Regions from separate parts of the Nitratireductor sp. WH36-1 genome, predicted to be linked through region 2. Evidence: predicted binding sites of a transcription regulator. Region 2 holds the regulator's gene; the other holds the start of a gene.

Region 1 (3,381 bases), 1.0 Mb from region 2:
CATGGGAACACTGGTGTACGATCCCAAGACGGGCGAATATCGCGTTCCCAAAGACTAGAGAATTCATGCAGATAGAGCATCGGGATAACTGAAAACCGGTTTCCACGTTTTCGGTCCGGTGCTCCCTCCATCTTCAAGGTCAGGACCCGGCCCCTCACATGTCCCCACACGGCAGCATGATCGCGCCCGCCAAGGTGAATCTGGCACTGCATGTCGTCGGAAGACGCGCGGACGGGTTTCATCTGCTCGATACGCTGGTGGCCTTCACCGGCGATGGTGATCTTCTGGAAGTGGAAGACGGCGCGGAAGACGATTTCTTCGTATCAGGCCATTACGCCGCTCATGTGCCCATCGGGTCCGGCAATCTCGTCACCCGCGCCCGCGATCTCCTGCGCGAGACCTTCGGCGGCGATGCGCGCGCGCCGGTGCGGCTCCATCTGGAAAAGAACCTGCCCGTTGCATCGGGCGTTGGCGGCGGCTCCGCCGATGCGGCTGCGGCCCTGCGCCTGCTCGCCCGCCACTGGGACCTCGCCATAAACGAGACCGATCTCATCCGCCTTGGCCTCCGGCTTGGGGCCGACGTGCCCATGTGCCTTGCCTCCAAACCCCTCATCGCGCGCGGCATCGGTGAGGCTCTGGAAACGCTCCCCGCCTTCCCCGCCCTGCCGCTCGTTCTGGTGAACCCCAACATTCCGCTCTCAACGCCTGAAGTCTTTTCAGCGCTTGAGCGGCGCGACAACGCTCCGCTTCCCGCCCTTGAGGACCTGCCCGACGCCGCAACGGCCGTCCGCTGGCTGGATGGCGCGCGCAACGATCTGGAAATGCCAGCGCGCCGCCTCGTGCCCCAGATCGAAGTTGGTCTTGGGGCTCTCAGGCGGGCCGGCGCGCTGACCGCGCGCATGTCGGGTTCGGGCGCCACCTGTTTCGGAATTTTCTCATCAGCGGATGCGGCAGCGCGCGCCCGGCGCGCCCTTGCCTGCGAACATCCCGAATGGTTCGTCCTTGAAACCGAAACCCTTGCAGCGGAGCAGCCAGATGCCGACCACGCCCACCCGTGAATTCATCCCCGTGCGCTTCGCCGTGCTCACCGTCTCGGACACGCGCGGGCTCGAAGATGACCGCTCCGGCCAGACGCTTGCCGAACGCATCGAGGCGGCGGGCCACACGCTCACCGACCGCAGGATCGTTGCCGACGATGTCGAGGCCATCCGCATGGCCGTCAAACTCTGGTGCGCCGATGCCGGCATTGATGCCGTCATCACCACCGGCGGCACCGGCTTCACCGGTCGCGATGTGACGCCCGAAGCGCTCGAACCGCTGTTCGACAAGCGCATGGATGGCTTTTCGCATGTCTTCCACCGCATCTCCTTTGAGAAGATCGGCACCTCCACCATCCAGTCGCGCGCAACCGCCGGCCTCATCGACCAGACCTTCGTCTTCGCCCTGCCCGGCTCCACGGGCGCCTGCCGCGATGCCTGGGACGGCATCCTCAGGGACCAGTTCGACTACCGCCACATGCCCTGCAATTTCGTGGAAATCATGCCGCGACTTGCCGAACATCTGAAGCGCGGCGGCGGCAAGTCCGCCTGAGCGGCACCCCACCTCTCCAAAAACCTGTTTCAAGCCAGGCTGGCATCCACATGGATGCTGGCTCCTGACGCCTGTGGATAAACACGGCTGTTCCGTTCCCCGATTAAAGTTCTTGCTTTGTTCTCATTTGTTCGATAGGAATAGATTCATCGGCAGCGATGCTGATTCCGCTTTCCGCCAGTTCCCGCGTTCCAGAAAGCCGGCCACATCGCCCAGGCATGGAGTGACCCATGGAACAGATGACCAGAGCAGATACGGCCGCCTTCAATGGCGGTGGCGCCGCGGTGGCCAACACGGTGATCGACCGGTCCGGCATCCGCATCGATGCCGAACGCCGGCGCGGTCGTGCCGCAGGCATCAACCCGTCGGGACGTTACGAACCGGTGTCGCGGCATGTCTTCGATGATGGCTGGGGTTCCATCGAGGAACTGCCGCCCTTCAAGACCGAAGTGCAGGTGGAGAAGCCGCGCACCATCATCACGCGCAACAGCTCGCCGGACATTTCCTTCGACCGGTCCATCAATCCGTATCGCGGCTGCGAGCATGGCTGCGTCTACTGCTTCGCACGCCCCACCCACGCCTATATGGGGCTTTCGGCCGGGCTCGACTTCGAGGCAAAGCTGTTTGCCAAACCGGATGCCGCCCGCCTTCTGGAGCGTGAGATCGCAAAGCCCGGCTATGAGCCGCGCACCATCGCCATCGGCACCAACACCGACCCCTACCAGCCCATCGAGAAGAAATACCGCATCATGCGCGAGATTCTCGAAGTGCTGGAGGCGCACAAACATCCGGTCGGCATCGTCACCAAATCTGCGCTCGTCATGCGCGACATGGACATCCTCTCCCGCATGGCCGAGCAGGGGCTGGCCAAGGTCGCACTCTCCGTCACCACGCTCGACCGCAAGCTGGCGCGCACCATGGAGCCGCGCGCCGCCACCCCGTCGCGCCGGCTGGAAACGGTGCGCGCGCTGACGGAGGCAGGCATCCCCGCCTCCGTGATGATGGGCCCCGTCATTCCCGGCCTCACCGATTGCGAGATCGAGCGCATTCTGGAATCGGCAGCGACCGCCGGCGCGCGTGAGGCGGGTTACATCATCCTGCGCCTGCCGCTGGAGGTGAGCCCCATCTTCAAGGAATGGCTGCTGCGCCATGCGCCCGATCGTTATCGCCATGTCGTTTCGCTGATCCGCTCCATGCGTGGCGGAAAGGATTACGACGCCCAGTGGGGCAAGCGGATGAAAGGCGCCGGCCCCTATGCCTGGCAGATCGGTCGCCGGTTCGAGATCGCCGCCAAACGGCTTGGCCTCAATCAGGAGAAGCGCCGGCTGAGGAGCGATCTCTTCACCCCGCCCACACCGGGAGGCGAGCAGCTCATGCTTCTCTAGGTTCCCTTGCGTCCACTCCAGCGCCACCGGACCCGCCTCCCCACATGAACACCGGCGCGCTCGGGCGCGGCGCAGAAATCCCGTCAGGCTTTGCATCCCCGTGGGCCGACGGAAGCTTCCCGGCTTTTCCGCCCCTTGCGCCGGGAAGACCTTGCGGAGAATCGGAACCGATGCGAGCATCGCCGCACCATGGCTCGTACGCGTTCCGATTCTCCCACTCTCTTCGACCTCCCCGTTCGTCCCGATTTCCAGATGGAAGCGGCACTCATGCGCGAAGGCATGGCGCCTGTCGCCGGTCTGGATGAAGCAGGCCGCGGCCCGCTTGCCGGTCCCGTGGTGGCCGCCGCCGTCATTCTGGATGGCAACCGCCTGCCCGAAGGGCTGGACGATTCCAAGCGTCTCTCCG
Region 2 (3,381 bases):
GCGCGACGCGGTTTTCTCCGGCTTTGGCATGCTAGGCGAGCGCCCCCGGATAGCAAGATGGGAACCATGCGGTGCGGTTCGCAGTTTGAGACTTGCTTAAAAAATATGCAATGAGCCGAAGAAAGCGGCAGCTTGTTATGCGTATGGTTGTTCTGACACCTGAAGAAATGGGCAATGTGGATCGCGCGGCCATCGCAGCCGGCCCTCATGACGGGTACGGGCTGATGCGCAATGCCGGCGCGGCGGTGGCTGATCTTATCCTCGAGCGGTTTTCCGGCGCTGCCGGCGTCGCGGTTCTCTGTGGACCGGGCAACAATGGCGGTGACGGCTATGTCATTGCGCGGCTTCTGGCCGAGCGCGGCGTGAATGTCCGCCTGTTCGCCGATGCTGCGCCGCGGGAAGACAGCGATGCCGCCAGGGCGCGTGAAGACTGTTTTGTAACGCCCGAGGCGCTGGCCGATTTTCGCCCCGAGACCGGCTGGGTGGTGGTTGATGCGCTTTATGGCGCGGGGCTTTCAAAGCCAATCGAAGGCATTGAAGCCGAGCTCATCGAGCGGGTTGCGGCTGCGGGCGTCCCGGTGGTTGCCGTGGATCTTCCGTCCGGTCTTTCGGGTCTCACGGGCAAGCCCCTCGGCAGCTGCTTCGATGCGGACCTGACCGTCACGTTTTTCCGCAAAAAGCCGGGGCATCTGCTCATGCCCGGTCGACGCCTGTGCGGCGAGCTGGTCGTGGCCGATATCGGCATTGCCGAGATGGCGCTTGCATCAATGGATATCGCCCTCTGGGAGAATGGTCCGGCGCTCTGGCGCGACGGCGTGCCGGCGGTGGAGATCGATGCGCATAAATATGTGCGTGGTCATGTGGCCGTCGTTTCGGGCGGTGGCGCATCCACTGGTGCAGCGCGGCTTGCCGCGCGTGGCGCGGCGCGCGCCGGGGCAGGGGCCGTGACGGTGCTTTCGCCTGCAAACGCCCTGTCGGTGAACGCGATGCACCTGACCTCGATCATGCTGCGCAAGGCGGAGGCGGTGGATGAACTCATCGCCTTCCTCGATGAGCGAAAACCGACAGCCGCCGTTCTCGGTCCGGCAGCCGGCACAGGCGAGCGCACGCGCAGCTTCGCGCTGGGCTTTCTGGAGCGCGATGAAGGGCTGAAAGGGCTGGTGCTGGATGCCGACGCCATCACCGCCTTTGCCGATGCGCCCGATACGCTCTTCGAGGCCGTGAGAAGCTCCGCCTTAGCGACCGTGCTGACGCCGCATGACGGTGAATTCGCGCGCCTCTTCGGCGATCTCGCGGCTGACGCTTCCATGTCCAAGGTGGAGCGTGCGCGCGCAGCGGCAGAGCGCTCAGGAGCGGTGATCATCCTGAAGGGGGCGGACACGGTCGTCGCCTGCCCGGACGGGCGCGCCGCGATTAACACCAACGGATCGCGTTTCCTGGCGACGGCGGGCTCTGGCGATGTTCTGTGCGGGATTGTGGTCAGCCTTCTGGCGCAGGGCATGCCGGTCTTCGAGGCGGCATCGGCCGGCGTGTGGCTGCATGCAGAGGCTGGCGGGATGTTTGGCCGGGGCCTGATTGCGGAAGACCTCCCCGAGATGCTTCCGCATGTCTTCCAGGCGCTCTTCCCGGACGATGTTGGCTGAACCGATGCGGAGCTTGAAAAGAGCGCGCATTCTGGATGCCGGATGGCATCGGAACCGGGGCATGCCTGAAGCCGCCCCGGATAGTCTTAAACTCAGTAGCGGCGCATCAGGCCGACGAGGCGACCCTGCACCTTGACGCGGTCGGGGCCGAAGATACGGGTTTCGTAAGCCGGATTGGCCGCTTCAAGGGCAATAGATGCGCCCTTGCGGCGGAAGCGCTTCAGCGTTGCTTCCTCCTGATCCACCAGCGCCACGACGATCTCGCCGGGATTGGCGGTCTGCGTCTCGCGGATGATCACCGTGTCGCCATCGAAAATGCCCGCATCGATCATCGAGTCGCCCTTGACCTCAAGCGCGTAGTGATCGCCACCGGTCAGCATGTCCGGCGGAACCGCGATGGAATGGGTCTGGTGCTGAATGGCGTCGATGGGGACACCGGCAGCGATGCGGCCCATGACAGGTACGGAAACGACGCCGGAAAGCGCGTCATCATTGCTGGCGGCAGGCTTGGAGGCCGCTGGCGCGGGCGTCTTGCCGAGGCTGCCCTCGATGACGCTTGGCGAAAAGCCGCGCGCGCCGGAATTGAGGCCGGGCGCGATGGAATCGGGAAGCCGCAGAACCTCCAGCGCACGCGCCCTGTTCGGGAGCCGGCGAATGAAGCCGCGCTCCTCCAGAGCCGTGATCAGCCGGTGAATGCCGGACTTGGAGGCGAGGTCGAGCGCCTCCTTCATTTCATCGAAGGAGGGCGGGATTCCGGTCTCCTTCAGTCGTTCATGGATGAACAGAAGAAGTTCGTGCTGCTTGCGGGTCAGCATGGGCGCCACCGAGAATCAGTTAAAAACAAAACCAGAACATACTCTATATGTTCCAGTTGTGTTCCGCAACCGTCCGGTTGCAGCGCCTATGGCGCAGCGAAAAGCGCCTTGGCTCCGTCTGCCACGAACTGGACCGCGAGGGCTGCCAGAATGACGCCCAGGAGGCGCGTCAGGATGGAGCGTCCCGTTTCGCCCAGAAAGCGGTCCACGCGCTCCGCCAGCGTGAAAACGGCATAGGTGAGGAGGATCGTTCCAAGCAGGATGCCAAGCAGCGCAATGGTGCCAAGAATTGAATTGAACTCGCCCGAAAGAAGCACGGTGGCCGAGATGGCGCCGGGACCCGCGATCAGAGGAATGGCCAGCGGGAAGGCGGCGATGTTGCGGATCATGTCGCGCGTGATCGCGCGCTCGGCGCTCTTTTCGTGGCGCTCCTGGCGGCGTTCGAAGATCATCTCGAAGGCGATGAAGAAAAGAAGCAGGCCGCCTGCCACGCGGAAGGCGGGAAGCGTGATGCCGAACACGGCCAGAATGGCGCTGCCAGCGACGCCGAACAGGGCCAGAACGGCGAATCCGATGATGGCTGCGCGCACGGCCACCTGATTGCGCTCCGAGCGGTTCATGCCCGCTGTCAGCGCCAGAAAGAGCGGCGCAAGCCCTGGCGGGTCGACGGTTACCAGCAATGTGACGAAGGCGTTGAAAACGGTATCGTAACCAGGCATCGGGTTCTCCTTGCGGCCTCTCTAGCCCAGCTTGGATGCGAGGGAAAAGCCCTCATTCTTCACGCAGGCTCGCTTCCTGCGGCAATTTGTCAAGGCGCTCATCCCCAGGAGGTTCGTATGCGCCTGAAATTGCGTTGGATTTCCGTCATCAAAAACGGATGCTCAATTGGAGAATCGCTGACGGCTCATATATAAAGAGTATGT

What was found. The regulator LexA, encoded in region 2, represses DNA repair genes until DNA is damaged. The targets are predictions, from matches to a motif close to TGTTCNNNNTGTGTTCNG.
Region 1: the regulator LexA is predicted to act here: its motif matches at 1,698-1,715, upstream of AC4PTT_RS15395 (PA0069 family radical SAM protein).

What each region holds. Positions count from the first base shown of each region.
Region 1 is NZ_CM178970.1:3,172,046-3,175,426, forward strand. Features, by position in the region: gene AC4PTT_RS15380 (NfeD family protein) at 1-58, shown strand, start outside; gene AC4PTT_RS15385 (4-(cytidine 5'-diphospho)-2-C-methyl-D-erythritol kinase) at 159-1,058, shown strand; gene moaB (molybdenum cofactor biosynthesis protein B) at 1,036-1,590, shown strand; gene AC4PTT_RS15395 (PA0069 family radical SAM protein) at 1,821-2,975, shown strand; gene rnhB (ribonuclease HII) at 3,165-3,381, shown strand, end outside.
Region 2 is NZ_CM178970.1:2,170,841-2,174,221, forward strand. Features, by position in the region: gene AC4PTT_RS10205 (NAD(P)H-hydrate dehydratase) at 138-1,643, shown strand; gene lexA (transcriptional repressor LexA) at 1,736-2,458, opposite strand; gene AC4PTT_RS10215 (MarC family protein) at 2,545-3,177, opposite strand.